3 linked regions of the Vallitalea longa genome follow. The protein of the gene in region 1 interacts with the protein of each later gene in a pairwise test. Links are inferred from orthologs where the notes say so. Each region holds a gene or a part of one and is shown in the gene's direction. Other genes may lie near its edges. The genes, in order: ftsZ, QMG30_RS04975 and rlmN.

Evidence for each region.
Region 2: the proteins of ftsZ (region 1) and QMG30_RS04975 interact in binary tests that used the Escherichia coli proteins (3 or more experiments, as listed by UniProt). The link is inferred for Vallitalea longa from one-to-one orthologs.
Region 3: the proteins of ftsZ (region 1) and rlmN interact in binary tests that used the Escherichia coli proteins (3 or more experiments, as listed by UniProt). The link is inferred for Vallitalea longa from one-to-one orthologs.

The regions. Positions count from the first base shown.
Region 1 is NZ_BRLB01000002.1:336,328-341,768, reverse strand. The notes cover bases 2,182-5,134. They hold ftsZ (cell division protein FtsZ), read left to right. Parts: upstream 2,182-3,075; coding sequence 3,076-4,194; downstream 4,195-5,134. Other genes in these bases: QMG30_RS07825 (sigma-E processing peptidase SpoIIGA), read left to right, coding at 4,433-5,134; QMG30_RS07835 (cell division protein FtsQ/DivIB), read left to right, coding at 2,182-2,885. Outside these bases: QMG30_RS07845 (FtsW/RodA/SpoVE family cell cycle protein), read left to right, coding at 1-708; murA (UDP-N-acetylglucosamine 1-carboxyvinyltransferase), read left to right, coding at 861-2,117; more of QMG30_RS07835, read left to right, coding at 2,130-2,181; more of QMG30_RS07825, read left to right, coding at 5,135-5,350. UniProt on the Escherichia coli protein: Essential cell division protein that forms a contractile ring structure (Z ring) at the future cell division site. The regulation of the ring assembly controls the timing and the location of cell division.
Region 2 is NZ_BRLB01000001.1:1,131,980-1,137,341, reverse strand. What follows is about bases 794-3,667. They hold QMG30_RS04975 (rod shape-determining protein), read left to right. Parts: upstream 794-1,674; coding sequence 1,675-2,661; downstream 2,662-3,667. Other genes in these bases: flgG (flagellar basal-body rod protein FlgG), read left to right, coding at 3,495-3,667; QMG30_RS04970 (flagellar hook-basal body protein), read left to right, coding at 2,677-3,447; spoIIID (sporulation transcriptional regulator SpoIIID), read left to right, coding at 992-1,270; QMG30_RS04985 (FAD:protein FMN transferase), read left to right, coding at 794-823. In the rest of the region: more of QMG30_RS04985, read left to right, coding at 1-793; more of flgG, read left to right, coding at 3,668-4,310; QMG30_RS04960 (rod-binding protein), read left to right, coding at 4,331-4,672; QMG30_RS04955 (phosphodiester glycosidase family protein), read left to right, coding at 4,867-5,362. UniProt on the Escherichia coli protein: Forms membrane-associated dynamic filaments that are essential for cell shape determination. Acts by regulating cell wall synthesis and cell elongation, and thus cell shape.
Region 3 is NZ_BRLB01000020.1:51,360-56,607, forward strand. Bases 799-3,558 are described here. They hold rlmN (dual-specificity RNA methyltransferase RlmN), read left to right. Parts: upstream 799-1,536; coding sequence 1,537-2,580; downstream 2,581-3,558. Other genes in these bases: rsmB (16S rRNA (cytosine(967)-C(5))-methyltransferase RsmB), read left to right, coding at 799-1,518; QMG30_RS21115 (Stp1/IreP family PP2C-type Ser/Thr phosphatase), read left to right, coding at 2,625-3,347; pknB (Stk1 family PASTA domain-containing Ser/Thr kinase), read left to right, coding at 3,359-3,558. Outside these bases: QMG30_RS21100 (zinc metallopeptidase), read left to right, coding at 1-127; more of rsmB, read left to right, coding at 151-798; more of pknB, read left to right, coding at 3,559-5,248.

The DNA.
Region 1 (5,441 bases):
CATCTGGATAAATATAGATTGATGTTTTTCATATTATTCTTAATAGCAATTCCTTCAGCTTTGGTTGGCCTAAAAAACATGAGTACAGCGATTGTTGTTTTCGCAGTAGGTACTGCTATCTTATTTGTTGCAGTTCCAAAAGTCTATAAATTATTGTTGATAACGGTTGTACCTGGTGTAGTTCTTGGTGGAATAGGAATAGCGTTTGCTGGTTATAGATTAGACAGGGTTAAGATATGGTTAGAAGGACCATGGAGTGACCCCCTTAATCTTGGTTATCAAACCATTCAATCATTATATGCCATAGGTACAGGTGGTTTGTTTGGTACAGGACTTGGTCAGAGCATGCAAAAGAGAGGATTCATACCTGAGGCTCATAACGATATAATATTTTCCATCGTATGTGAAGAATTGGGCTTAGTAGGAGCGATAGTGTTAATTATACTATTTGTGTTGCTTATATGGAGATGTATGGTAATAGCTAGTAATTGTTCAGACCTCAATAGTTTACTGATAGTAGTTGGAGTTATGGCACAGATAGGATTACAAGTTATTATTAACGTAGCCGTAGTTACTAATTCTATACCTGCAACTGGTATGACTTTACCATTTATTAGTTATGGAGGTTCATCGCTTTTATTTCTTATGATAGAAATGGGAATGGTATTGGGGATAGCCAGAAAATCAAAGATAAGTAAAGCGGGATAAATAATAAACTACAGTTTACAATAATTAACTATTTATTTATTAGTATTTTGTGTTATTGTATATATTTACGGATAAGTTATATAGTAACATAAAAGAAATAAATGAATACTATAAATTATATAGAATTGCTATTTGTGCGGAGGTCGCAGTACATGGGTAAATATATTATAGAAGGCGGATACAGTCTAAGTGGCGAAATAAAAGTGCAAGGGTCAAAGAATGCAGTTCTCCCATTACTTGCAGCTACTGTTTTAAATGAAGGAAAAACATATTTCCACAATTGTCCTAAGATACTAGATGTTTATAATATGCTTAATATACTAACTGCTATAGGGTGTGTAATCAAATGGGAGTCAGATGTTTTGATTATTGACTCTTCAGTTATTAAAACGCATGTGATACCAGAAAAATATGTTCAGATGATGAGATCTTCCATTATCCTATTAGGTTCTGTTCTTGGAAGATTAAAAAATGTGAAAATATCTTTTCCCGGTGGATGTTCAATTGGTACCAGACCAATTGATTTACACCTAAAAGCTTTAAAGCAGATGAATGTTGATATAAAAGATAGACATGGATTTATTGAATGTAGTACTAACGAAATAATAGGTAATAAAGTAAGTTTAGATTATCCTAGTGTCGGTGCTACAGAAAATATCATGTTAACAGCAGTACTATCTGAAGGAATCACAACTATTAATAATGCTGCTAAAGAACCTGAAATAGTTGAATTACAAGATTTTCTATGTAAAATGGGAGCTAAGATAGAAGGAGCTGGAACAGATACTATTGTTATAAAAGGCGTTAATAAGTTAAATTCAGTTGAATATAGGATAATGCCTGATAGAATAGTAGCGGGTACTTATATGTGTGCTGTAGCTGCTGCTGGAGGTGAAGTCCTATTTAAAGACGTATGTAAAGATCATTTGAATGCAACAATAACTAAAATAAATGAAATGGGATGTTCAGTAAAAGAGTATGAAGATAGTATATTAATAAAAGCACCTATAAGGTTAAAATCTATTGATTTGATAAGGACTCAGCCATATCCGGGTTTTCCTACAGATATGCAGGCTCAGCTAATGAGTTGCCTTGTATCAGCTGATGGAACAAGTATAATTGCTGAAACGATATTTGAATCAAGATACAAACATGTTACAGAGTTAGTAAAAATGGGTGCAGATATTATTATAGATGGAAGAATAGCAGTATTAAAGGGAGTTCCTAGATTAAATGGAGCAGAAGTTTTTGCAGAAGATTTAAGGGGTGGTGCAGCATTAGTACTAGCAGGTCTAGGCGCAGAAGGTAAAACTATTGTTAATAATGCTAGTCATATTTTGAGAGGATACGAAAATTTGGATAAAGATTTAAGCTTGTTGGGAGCCAAAATAAAATACTCTTCAGATTAAAAAGGTGATAATATGTCTAATGTTATTTCAATGGAAAAAGTTAGAAAGCGTAATAATAAATCTGGTAAATTTGTTTTATTGATAATTTGCTTAGTATTTATTGCAGTTATTTTTGCTTTTCAACTTATTAATGTAAATATCATTACTGTTATAGGAAATAAAATATATAGTGAAGAGATAATTAAAAATGTAGTAGGTATCCATGAAAAAACAAATTTATTTGTATATAAATTAGCTTCTAAAGACTTTGTTTTAGAAGAATATCCATATATTGAGAATATAGATATAAAGTACCACTCTTTCAACAATGTAGATATCGTTGTAACAGAAAAAAGTATAATATCATATATTCCATATATGGGTAAATATTTATGTTTGAGTAAAGATGGTACTGTAATTGATTATACTAATGATTTACAGAAAAATATACCTATTGTACATGGCTTATCTTTTGACCATTTTGTTATTGGGGACAAGCTATTTAATGATGAAACAGGAATTTTTAAAGCTATTTTGGAAACATCACTGAAAATGAAAAAATTTGATTTCAAAATAGACTATATTGACTTTAATTACAATGACCCAGAACAAATTGTAATAAAAATCGACAAAATATCTATATCAATCGGCAATATAATAAACATAAATAGGAAATTTGAACTATTAAAGGAATTGATTACCAAATTGCCAGAAGGCGCAGAAGGTACAATTGACTTGACTGACATAAATAAAAAAAATATTATATTTACTCCCTATAATAGTAAATAATAACTAGTTGACATAAGCGAAAACGTTTATAACTTTCATTTTTACTCAGATATGGAAAAAAATAATTAAAATTTTATAATTTGATATTGATTAATTCTATAAAAAAATATATTATTATGTGTAAGAGATTATGTCAATAAAATCACTTAATGCATATAGATTAAGAAAAGAGTTGTTAGGAGGAACTACTTTGCTTGAAATAAAGATGAATGAAAAGGCAAGTGTGGCAAAAATTGTTGTCATAGGAGTAGGCGGAGGTGGAAATAACGCCGTTAATAGAATGATAGAAGATAAGCTCAATGGTGTCGAGTTTATTGCAGTTAATACTGATGTACAAGCTTTACAGTGTTCAAAAGCTTCTGTTAAAATTCAAATTGGTGAAAAACTTACTAGAGGTTTAGGAGCTGGAGCTAATCCAGAGGTTGGATTAAAAGCTGCTGAAGAAAGCAAAGAAGAATTATCTGAAGCCATGAAAGGTGCAGATATGGTTTTTGTTACTGCTGGAATGGGTGGTGGTACAGGAACTGGTGCAGCACCTGTAATAACTAGTATCTCTAAAGAAATGGGAATTCTTACAGTTGGTGTTGTAACAAAACCTTTTGATTTTGAAGGCAGAGTCAGAATGAAGAATGCAGAAGCAGGAATAACTGCGTTAAAGAAATCAGTGGATACTTTGATAGTTATACCTAATCAAAAATTATTATCTATAATTGATAGAAGAACTACTGTCAGAGAGGCTTTTAAGAAAGCTGATGAAATATTACAGCAAGGTGTACAAGGTATTTCTGACTTGATATATACTCCAGGAATTATTAATCTTGACTTTGCTGATGTTGAAACCGTAATGTCAAATAAAGGTATTGCTCATATTGGTATCGGAAAAGCTAAAGGAGATAATAAATCTGAAGATGCAGCTCAAATGGCTATATCAAGTCCTTTACTTGAGACAACAATTGATGGAGCTAAGCACATATTAATAAATATCAGTGGTGATTCTAATATGTCTATGTTTGAGGCAAATGATGCAATACAATTAATTCAAGAAGCTACTGGTAATGATTCCAATATTATCTATGGACAAATTATAGATGATAATTTGGAAGATGAATTAGTTGTTACAGTTATTGCAACTGGTTTTGAAGCACCTATTGATTCTAGTATTAATAACAATAGTAGAATTGAGGCAAAAACTAATGAAATGGCAAGTGCCACTAAAGAACTAGACGAGAAAAATGATCAAACAGATATACATATTGATGAAAAACCAATAGATATTCCTCCTTTTTTACAAAGAAGAAGGAATAGATAAGAATAAGAATAAAGAGGTTATTTGTTAAAAGATAACCTCTTATTTTTATGTCCTTTTTTAAAAATGTTGAAAAAAATATTAAAAAAAATTGTATTCAATTGGTATTTTTGACAAATTATTCCAATTAACCATGCTATAATTAGCATAGCTCAAACAATTAATGAATAAAATATATTATAGTAATTTGTGTAGTAGAGAGATAATAGCTATTTAGCTGAAATTGTAAAGGAGGGGGGGCGTGTATTTAGAAGTCTATATTGACATAGTCTTTATAATTAACTTGATTATGGACTATATAATTTTATTTATAGTCAAGGTACTAACAAAGAGAAATACCAAGAAAATAAGATTGTTTTTAGGTGCTGTAGTTGGAGCACTTATGATGTGTATGATTGTAATACTTCCTTATGATAATTATTTTTTTAATGTTGTTGTGGGATACTTACTGACTAGTGTACTTTTGATATATATATCATTTAAACCAAAAATATTAAGTGAATTTATTAAATTAACTATTATTATGTATTTAAGCGCAATTATGCTTGGCGGAATAATGTTTGCACTATATTATTATTCATCTATTGGAGTTGCTGTAAGTAAAGTTATTAATGGTACATATAATATGGATTTGGGAGTAGGATTATTCGTAATTTTTGGAATAATTGCAATTATCATATTTAAGATCATTAGAAAAGTTATGGCTAATACGGTTATGACTAACAAAAATCTATATGGAGTAGAAATCAATATCAATGATTCGAAAATTATGGTAAATGGTTTGTTAGATACTGGTAATAATTTATATGATCCAATAACTAAAAATCCAGTTTTAATAGCTGAAACAGAATTATTAAAAAAATTAATTGAAAAAGATAGTTATGATAAATTAAGAGATATATCTTGTGATGTATATAATTTATCTAGCTTCGCTGAGTTCGGTGAAAAGAGTAATCTAAAGTTAAGGTTGATTCCATTTTCTTCATTAGGCAATGAAAATGGTATGTTGTTAGGAATTGTTGCAGATAATATATGTATTAATCTTGGGAATGAAACAAAAGATTATAGAGATGTGGTAGTTGCTGTATATGATAAAAAACTATCTAATGACAACAGTTACCAAGTCCTTATACATCCGAAATTAATTAGTGTACATTAGAATATATTTTTATGAATTAGCTAAAGTACAATATCATAACTAAAACGCTAAGGAAAATATCTTTTGTTAGGCATTACTAAGACAAGGGATA
Region 2 (5,362 bases), on another replicon or contig:
CATTTCTACAAGTGAGATAAGCAAAATAAACAGTAATGAAATACAAGAAATCAAACTATCTGATGATACATTCAATATAATCAAAAAAGGATTATATTATTCCAATCTATCCGAAGGAAGATTTGATATTACTATAGCACCATTAGTGAGCTTGTGGGGAATTGGAACTGAAGATGCTAGAGTACCGGAAGAACAAGAAATCAAAGAAGCTGTTAATAAGATAGACTATAAAAACATATATTTAGAAGATGATAAGATGAATATGCATATCAAAAATGATGTTCAGATAGACTTAGGTGGTATAGCAAAAGGATATGTTGCAGATAAAGTAGCTGAATACATAAAGCAAAAACATATAGACCATGCATTGATTAATCTAGGCGGAAATATATTGACTGTAGGTCATAAACCTAATGGAGAATCATGGAAGATAGGTGTTCAGAATCCTTTTAATGCAAGAGGAAAAGAATTAGGTGTTGCAACCATAGGTGAAAAATCAATAGTTACTTCCGGTATATACGAGAGGTATTTTGAAGAAGATGGCAAGAGATATCATCATATATTGAATCCATTCACAGGATATCCTATAGAAAATGATTTAGCTGGTGTCACCATCATATCTGATTATTCTGTAGATGGAGATGGCCTATCTACAGTGGTTTTTTCCATGGGACTGGAAGAAGGTTATAAATTTGTCGAGAATCTTGAAAATGTAGATGCGATATTTGTAACTGATGAAAAAGATATTTATCTGACTGATGGAACAGAAAAGATATTTAATCTTACAGATTATGATTTCAAAGTTAAAAAGTTTTCTAATTAACTATAAGGGAAAACAACAAATTATAGGACTGATTAGTACTTCAAAACTAATAGTTCTATTTTTTATGGAATAATTTAATTTGATATAAGGTTAATAGTAAAAAATATGTATATTTTTAATTCAAATCCCATATATTTAACTAAGCAATGATTCGAGGGGGATTTCGTTTTGAAGCAATATATAGAGGAAAGGGCTATAGAAGTTGCGAATTATATTATTACTTCAAATGCTACTGTAAGACAAACTGCCAAGAAATTTGGTATAAGTAAATCAACAGTACATAAGGATGTTACAGAAAGACTAAGTAAGATAAATCCAGGTTTAGCTTTAGAAGCTAGAAAGGTCCTTGACATTAATAAATCGGAAAGACATATTAGAGGTGGATTAGCTACCAGGGCCAAATATGTCAATATGTCTCATACAAATACAAGGCCAACAATTTATTAAAACCGAGATAGCTCGGTTTTTTTGTTAAAAATTAACTGTATGAATAATTTTTATATCAAGTCTCTATTTTTATATGAAAAATGTACCTTTATGTAGCTGTTTTCTAGTTACTGAAGGTATTTTTTATTATAATTTTTAACAAAAACCATTTTTTTTTTAATATTTGTTACCAAAAGCTAATCAGAAGTACAAATAATGACGATATTAATAAAAATTTAATAAATTTCCCCTTTGAAATTTTGTAGTATTTGTATATAATATTATATATGGTAATAATAGTTTATAATGGCAAAATATTAATACTTAATAAATGACATAAATATAGTAAAATAATTCTTGAATATAAATTTAAGTATAAAAATCTCAAAAAATATAAATATTAAACTACGGAAGGGGATTGACAAATGTTTGGAACAGATATTGGAATCGATTTAGGGACAGCAAATGTACTCGTATATATTAAAGGTAAAGGTGTCGTATTAAGAGAACCATCAGTTGTTGCAAGAGATAGAGATACTAAAAGAATATTAGCAGTAGGTAGTGAAGCAAGAAGAATGCTTGGTAGAACACCAGGTAATATTGTTGCAATAAGACCACTTAGACAGGGTGTTATTTCAGACTATACAGTAACTGAGAAAATGATAAAATATTTTATATCCAAATCTTTAGGTAAGAGAATAAGAAAACCAAGAATAACAGTTTGTGTACCTAGTGGTGTAACTGAAGTTGAAAAAAGAGCTGTTGAAGATGCTACTTATCAAGCTGGAGCAAGAAAAGTAGAAATAATAGAAGAACCAATAGCAGCAGCTATAGGAGCAGGAATAGATATTAGTAAAGCTTGCGGTAGTATGGTTGTTGATATAGGAGGAGGAACATCAGATATAGCAGTAATTTCCTTAGGTGGTACTGTTGTTAGTACTTCTATTAAAGTCGCTGGTGATAATTTTGATGAAGCATTAGTAAGATATATGAGGAAAAAACATAACTTATTGATTGGTGAAAGAACAGCTGAAGAAATCAAAGTTAAGATTGGAACAGCTTACAAAAGACCAGAAGTATTGACTATGGATGTTAGAGGAAGAAATTTAATTACAGGACTTCCAAAAACCATAACTGTTTCATCTGTAGAAACAGAAGAAGCACTTAGAGAATCTACTTCTAACATAGTGGAAGCGGTTCATAGTGTACTTGAAAGGACACCACCTGAATTATCAGCAGATATTGCTGACAGAGGTATAGTTCTAACTGGTGGTGGTAGCTTATTACAAGGGCTTGACCAATTAATAGAAAACAAAACAGGTATTAATGTAATTACAGCAGATGATGCGATTACTTGTGTTGCTATAGGAACAGGTAAATATGTAGAATTTCAGGCAGGTCAAAGAAGTTAAAGGTCAGGTGAAAACATGGTAAGAGGTTTATATACTGCTTCAAATGGAATGGTAGCGCAACAAGAAAAATTAGATATTATCTCCAATAACCTAGCGAATGTTAATACTACAGGATTCAAGAAAGATGGTGTAATCATTGAATCCTTCAATAGTGTATTGACAACGAAAATCAACGATAGAAGTATGCCTATGAATCAGACTATCGGTAAAATGACTCTTGGATGCAGAGTTGGACAAGTTTATACCGATAATACACAAGGCGGAGCAACAATGACAGATGATCCTTATAATGTTGCCATACTTGGTAATGGTATGTTTAATATTGGTATAGAAGATAAAGAAGGAAATCAACAAATCAGATATACTAGAGATGGGTCTTTCACTTTATCAACAGATGGAACGCTTATGACAAAAGAAGGAAATTATATTCTTGGACAAAATGGTAAGATAGTCATACCTAGCGGTAGTAATAATATCAGAATCTCAGAAAATGGTACTATATTTGACAATGATACCCAGATAGATAAATTATTATTAACGGATTTTGAAAACCCTGAATCCCTTAGAAAAATAGGGGATAACCTATATAGTCAAACAGAAGATACTAAGACTAATCCTTTTGGTGGTAAATTGATGCAAGGATATTTAGAAAGTTCTAATGTTAATACTGTAAGAGAAATGGTCGATATGATTAGTGTAATGAGAACATATGAAGCTAATCAAAAAGTTATTCAAACTCAAGATGAAACTCTAAAAAAAGCAGTAAATGATGTAGGTAGATTATAGAACTGAAATTTCAGATATCTTAGCAGTATGAAAGGAATGAATGTATTATGATGCGATCATTATACACAGCGGCATCAGGTATGAAGACTCAACAGATGAATGTTGATACTATCTCTAATAATCTTGCTAACGTTAATACCACAGGATTTAAAAAAGAAAGATTGGAATTCAAATCGTTATTATATGAAACTTTGGCAAAAGCTGGTACAGACCAACAAGGTAATGGTAAACCAGTTAATCTACAAGTTGGACATGGTGTAAAACCTGTAGGTACAGTTAGAAGTTATACTATCGGTACAATCCAGAAAACAGATAATCCATTGGATTTAGCTATTACAGGAGATGGTTTTTTTACAGTAAAAGATCAATCCGGTTCACAAGTATATACGAAAGACGGTAGTTTCAAGATTGCATTAGTAGATGATAGACAGATGTTAATTACATCAGATGGTTATCAGGTACTTGATATTAATGACGAGCCTATTTATTTTGATTCTAATATTGACATCAAAAAGATAAGCATCAGTTCTGAAGGTAATTTTAGTTATGTAACTAATGATAATGAAGTAGTTCCTATGGATTCTAAAATGAAAATGGTCCAATTCAGAAATGTTAACGGATTAGAAGCTCTTGGAAATAACCTATTAAGAGCTACCTCTTCATCTGGAGAAGCTATCTTAGAAGAAGACGACGAAGATGTAGTAAAGAGTCAGATAGTACAAGGTTCATTAGAAGGATCTAATGTACAAGTTGTCGAAGAAATGGTCAATCTGATAGTAGCTCAGAGAGCATATGAAGTAAGCTCAAAGGCTATACAAGCATCTGATGAAATGTTATCTCAAGCCAATAATCTTAAGAGATAGAATGAAAGGATAGAAGATACATGAATATATCAAGTATTAATCCTAATATGTATAACAATATAACTATGAATCAAAAAGAAAAAATCGAAACAGAATCTTTTGAGGCTGCATTAAATCAAGCCCAAGAAAAACAAGACGATAAACAGCTACAAGAATCCTGTAGGGAATTTGAACAATATTTCGTTAATCAATTATTCAAAGAAATGAGAAATACAGTTCATAGTGATGGACTTATACCTAAATCACAAGGGGAAAAGATTTTTGAAGATATGTTATATGAGGAATACTCCACTGAAATTTCTAAAGGTGAGGGTATAGGAATATCTCAGATGTTATATAAACAATTATCAAAAAACATATGATAGCATGAGTAATAAAGTAAATAATTGGAAAAACTAAGTCCTGTTGTACAGGACTTTTTGTATTGTCATAAGAAAATCTTATCTTATGCATTTGAAATATAATTATTTACATATGTCCTGCTAATTATTATAATGGTATTAATATACACACTAGTTAATGCTATTTGAAAATAATTATACTAAAAGGTGATAAAATGTTTATAAAACTCATTGCTCTAATAAATCTATGTTTAAGTTTATTCAGTTATAATGAACCAGTAATCTATACTAATGAGAATGTAACTCTAGATAGAATGGTTCAGCAAATTCATACTTTAGAAGTTGACATAAATGATCCTTACGTTACAATAAAAAATGCATTATCTTTCGGGAAAGCATATGGATTTGAAGAGACTAGTGTAATGGTTAATGATAACGAAGCTATAGCAGGTGTTAATGGTACATTTTATACCATGTATGGACATCATCTAGGTTTATTGATAAAAGATGGAAAATTAGAAACCATGGCTAAGGATTATTCACCGATAGTTGCATTTTTAGAATCAGGAAAAGTATATATAGGAGATATTAAAACTGAAGTAAAGGTCGAAGGTAAAACAAATACTATAACTGTAGATACCATGAATGACGCAGCTTTTGAAGAATCATGGGTTCTATACTCTGATATATATGGTAGAACAACACGTATTA
Region 3 (5,248 bases), on another replicon or contig:
TTATGAAGAGATTGTTCCTGCAAAAAAAGTTTTATCTGCCGCTGCACTTACTTATGTGGCAGCCGCTGCAGCATCCATATCTAGTTTACTTAGATTACTATTGATAGCTGGCAGAAGAAACGACTAATCAATTAGTTACCGGGGGTAGAAATGACAAAGGTTAATAATACAACAAATAAAATTAACGCTAGAAATGTTTCATTAAACATTTTAACTGATATATTTAACGATAAAGCTTATACCAATATAGCTATAGATAGATGTTTCAGCCATAATGAAATGAATAAACAAGATAGAGCTTTCATTACAAGAATAGTGGAAGGTACAGTTGAACACGTTATCACTATTGATTATATCATCAATAAATTTTCCAAAACCAAAACTAGGAAGATGAAGAAAATCATTCTTTATATTCTTAGGCTATCTGTCTATCAGATAAAATATATGGATAAAGTTCCAGTATCTGCTGTTTGTAATGAAGCTGTAAAATTAACTAAAAAAAGAAAGTTCAATAATCTATCTGGATTCGTAAATGGAATTTTAAGAAATATTTCAAGGAACTTGAATGATATTCAGTACCCCAATGAAATTGATGAACCAGTTAAATATTTATCTGTAGTTTATTCTTTTCCAGAGTATATTATAGATTTATGGTTAGAATATTACGATTATGATACGGTAAAAGAAATGTGTATCAATAGTAATAAAACTGTTAAAACCAGTATACGCTGTAATCTCACAAAAGTTAGTAATACTGATTTACAGAATCAATTGATAGACGAAAATGTACATGTTGAAGAAGGAAAATTACTTGAGTATGCTATGAAGATAGATAATTATAATAATATTAGAAGTCTACAGCCATTCATAGAAGGTAAATTCTCTGTACAAGATGAAAGTTCTATGTTAGTAGCGCATTTAGCACAGCCTGAAGGAAACAGTCTCGTTGTTGATGTATGTGCTGCACCAGGTGGAAAGACTACCCATTTCGCAGAGCTAATGAAAAATACAGGATGTGTTGATTCAAGAGATATATATCCTAAGAAATTACATCTTATAGATGAAAATGTAAAAAGATTACAGTTGAATAATGTTACAATAAGAGAGTATAATGCATTAGAGACTGATAAATCACTAATAGAAAAAGCTGACATAGTGGTAGCAGATGTTCCTTGTTCAGGACTTGGAATCATAAGTAAAAAACCAGATATTAAATATAACATTGAAAAAAAAGATATTGAACAATTGATTGAAATACAAAGAAATATATTGAAAGTGGTATACAAATATGTAAAAATAGGTGGTATACTAATGTTCAGTACATGTACAGTTAATCCAGAAGAAAATATACAAAATGTTAGATGGTTCATTGATAATTTCCCTTTTGAATTGGTTGATTTTAATGATATTCTACCAGATAGAATCGGTAGTGATACAAAAGGGTATATTCAATTATTGCCAGGGCAATATGATACAGATGGATTCTTTATTGCTAAACTTAGAAGAATAGCTAAATAGATTATGGAAGGAATAGTAATGAACAACAAAATTGATATATTATCTATGAATATAGATGAGTTGATTAAATATTTAGAGAGTATTGGCGAAAAGAAATTTAGAGCCAAACAGATATATAAATGGTTACATGAAAAGAGAGTTGTATCTTTTGTTGATATGACTAATATATCTAAGGCTTTACAAGATAGATTAGCAAAAGACTGTGACATAATAAGGTTAAATGAAGTTAGACGATTAGAATCACAAGACGGAACTATTAAGTTTTTGTTTGAATTATACGATCATCAAGTTGTTGAAAGTGTATTAATGTCTTATAAGCATGGAAACTCCATATGTATATCCTCACAAGTAGGATGTAGAATGGGATGTAAGTTTTGTGCATCGACAATTGGTGGATTAAAAAGGCATCTTGCAGCATCGGAAATGTTAGGTCAGATATATGAAATAAACAGAATAACTGGTAAAAGGATTTCTAACATTGTTATTATGGGTACAGGTGAACCATTAGATAATTATGATAATCTAATTAAGTTTATTAGGATTATTAATTCAGAAGACGGTATGAATATAAGTGCAAGAAATATAACAGTGTCTACTTGTGGTATAATAGAAAAAATAAATGAGCTAGCAGAAGAAAAAATACCAATAACTTTAGCTATATCATTACATGCACCTAATAATAAAATAAGGAAAACAATGATGCCTGTTGCCAATATTTATGGTTATGAGCTTTTAATAGAAACATGCAAGAATTATGTGGATGAAACTAAGAGAAGAATTACATTCGAGTATAGTTTGGTTAAAGGGGTAAATGATTCAAAAGAATGTGCACAAGAGTTATCTAAAGTATTAAAAGGTATTCTTTGTCATGTTAATCTTATACCTGTCAATCAAGTAGAAGAAAGTGGCTATAAACATAGTGACAGAGAAACGATAAATACATTTAAAAGTATATTAGAAAAGCATAGAATACCTACTACCGTTAGACGGGAATTAGGTAGTGATATAGATGCGGCATGCGGGCAACTTAGAAGAAGTTATACAAAAGAAAATAGTAATTAAATATAAATAAAATAAGGGATAATGGTAATACTATAGGAGGTTATATGAAAGCTATAGGAAAAACCCATAAAGGGAAAATAAGAAATATAAATCAAGATAGTTTTTTTATTTCTAATGATAATATTGGAAAATTACCTAACTTGTATATTATTGCAGATGGTATGGGAGGACATAAAGCAGGAGAATATGCGTCAATGTGTGCTGTTGAACAATTTGTGAATTATGTTAAGACTCATAGTGAAACACATATATCTGATACTTTTATAGAAGGCATAAATTACATAAATGAATTAATTTATAATAAATCATTAGCTGATGAAAATTATTTCGGTATGGGAACAACATTTATTGTATGTTCTATTGAAAATAATATATTATATGTTGCTAATGTAGGTGATAGTAGATTATATCTCATTAATGATACTATTAAACAAATAACAGAAGACCATTCTTTAGTAGAAGAATTAATAAAATGTGGCAAGCTTACAAGATGTCAAGGTAGAAACCATCCAAATAAAAATATAATTACTAGAGCAGTTGGTGTTGATAAGACTGTCAAATGTGATATATTTACTTTGAATATTACCAGTGAAGAATTTATTTTGATGTGTTCAGATGGTTTAACTAATATGTTAGAAGATGATAAAATCCTTAATGTAGTAGGTTCCAATAGAAAACTAGATGAAAAGCTAGATGAATTGATTAAGCTAGCACTGAATAACGGAGGAACTGATAATATTGCAGCTGTTTTAATAAAAGGGGAATGAGGTGATGTTTAATGTTGCAGCCAGGAGTAGTTTTAAGTGGTAGATATGAAATAATTGAGAAAATTGGTTCAGGCGGTATGTCTATTGTCTATAAAGCAAAATGTAATAAATTAGAGAGATTTGTGGCCATAAAAGTTCTAAGAGATGAATTTTGTTCTGATGAAGAGTTTGTTAGACGATTCAAAGTTGAGGCTCAATCTGCTGCTAGTTTATCACATCACAATATTGTAAATATATATGATGTAGGAAATGACAAAAATATATATTATATTGTCATGGAATTATTAGAAGGTATTACCTTAAAAGAATACATTAAGAGTAATGCGCCTTTATCAGATGCTGAGACAATTAAGATTTCTGCGTCTATTGCTTCAGCATTAGAACATGCACATGAAAATCATATTATACATAGGGATATTAAGCCACAGAATATCATCTTAACTAAAGATGGTATAGCAAAAGTAGCTGATTTTGGTATTGCTAGAGTTACGACCGATAAAACTATCGTAGCACCTACTAATGCTAGTGGTTCGGTACATTACATTTCTCCAGAACAAGCCAGAGGAGGATTTTGTGATGAAAAAAGTGATCTATACTCTCTAGGTATTACTATGTATGAAATGGCTACAGGAACATTACCTTATCAAGCTGAAAGTCCAGTTTCAGTAGCACTACTTCATATAAATGAAGATCTACCAAGTCCAAGAGAAAAAAACCCCGATATTTCTAAATGCTTAGAGTCTATAATTATAAAAGCAACATTAAAGAAAATGGAATTTAGATATTCCAGTGCTAATGAATTGATGGATGATTTGAAAAAAGCCAATATATCACCAGATGAAGATTTTGTTGATATTAAAATAGTGGATGATTCACCTACCCTTTTCATGTCTGATAATGATATGAAGAAAATATGGGACGATAAAGATATCAAGAAAAAGAATAATCCTAGTAAGAAAACACCAAAAATAGAAAAAATTGTAGTGTTCATGGGAGTAGTATCCGCTATTATTTTAGTATCAATAATATCATTTTTTGCTATTAATGGAATAAAAAACAAATTGAAACCAAAAGAAGTATTAATACCAAAGGTAGAGGGAAAAACTGTGGAAGAGGCAAAAGAGATTTTGGAACCTGATGGTATAGATGTTAACATTATAGAAACAGCTTATAATGATACTTATGAGGTGGATGAGATAATAAAACAAGAGCCAGAAGAAAATACCTTATTGCAAGAAGGCGAAGTCGTTGAGGTAACCGTTAGTAAGGGCGTACAAACCTTTAAAGTACCGGAAGTACTTAATATTGACTTTACAACTGCACAGAGTAGGATAATATCAAATAATTTAACTCCAAAGATGGAGAAGCAATATCATGATTCTATACCTTTAGGAGTTGTCATTAGTCAATATCCTGTAGCTGATACAGATCTACCAAAGGGTGGTATAGTTACTATTGTTGTAAGTGAAGGGAAGAAAGAGAAAAAAACGATTGTACCTAATTTAAGGAAAGATACTGAACAAGAAGCTAGAAATAAATTGACAAATAGTAATTTGAAGATTGGAAGTGTCTCACGTATAAATCATGATACAATACCAGAAGGCCAAGTAATCAATCAAAATGTTGAACCTGGTGAAGAAGTTGCAGAAAATTATATTGTAGATTTTGTTGTTAGTTTGGGAAAAAAGATTAGCTTTAGCCAACATACAGAAATTATCAACGATATGCTTGATGTGAATCAAACTGAAGGGCAAGTTAAAGTTGTTCTGGTTAATCAAGAAAAAGAGAATGTGGTATTTAATAAAACAGTAAAAAGTGAGGAGTTTCCTATGTCAATAATCGTTTCAGGTGAAGGAGAAGCATCTATTAAAGTTTATTTGAATGATGTTTTTCAATATGAA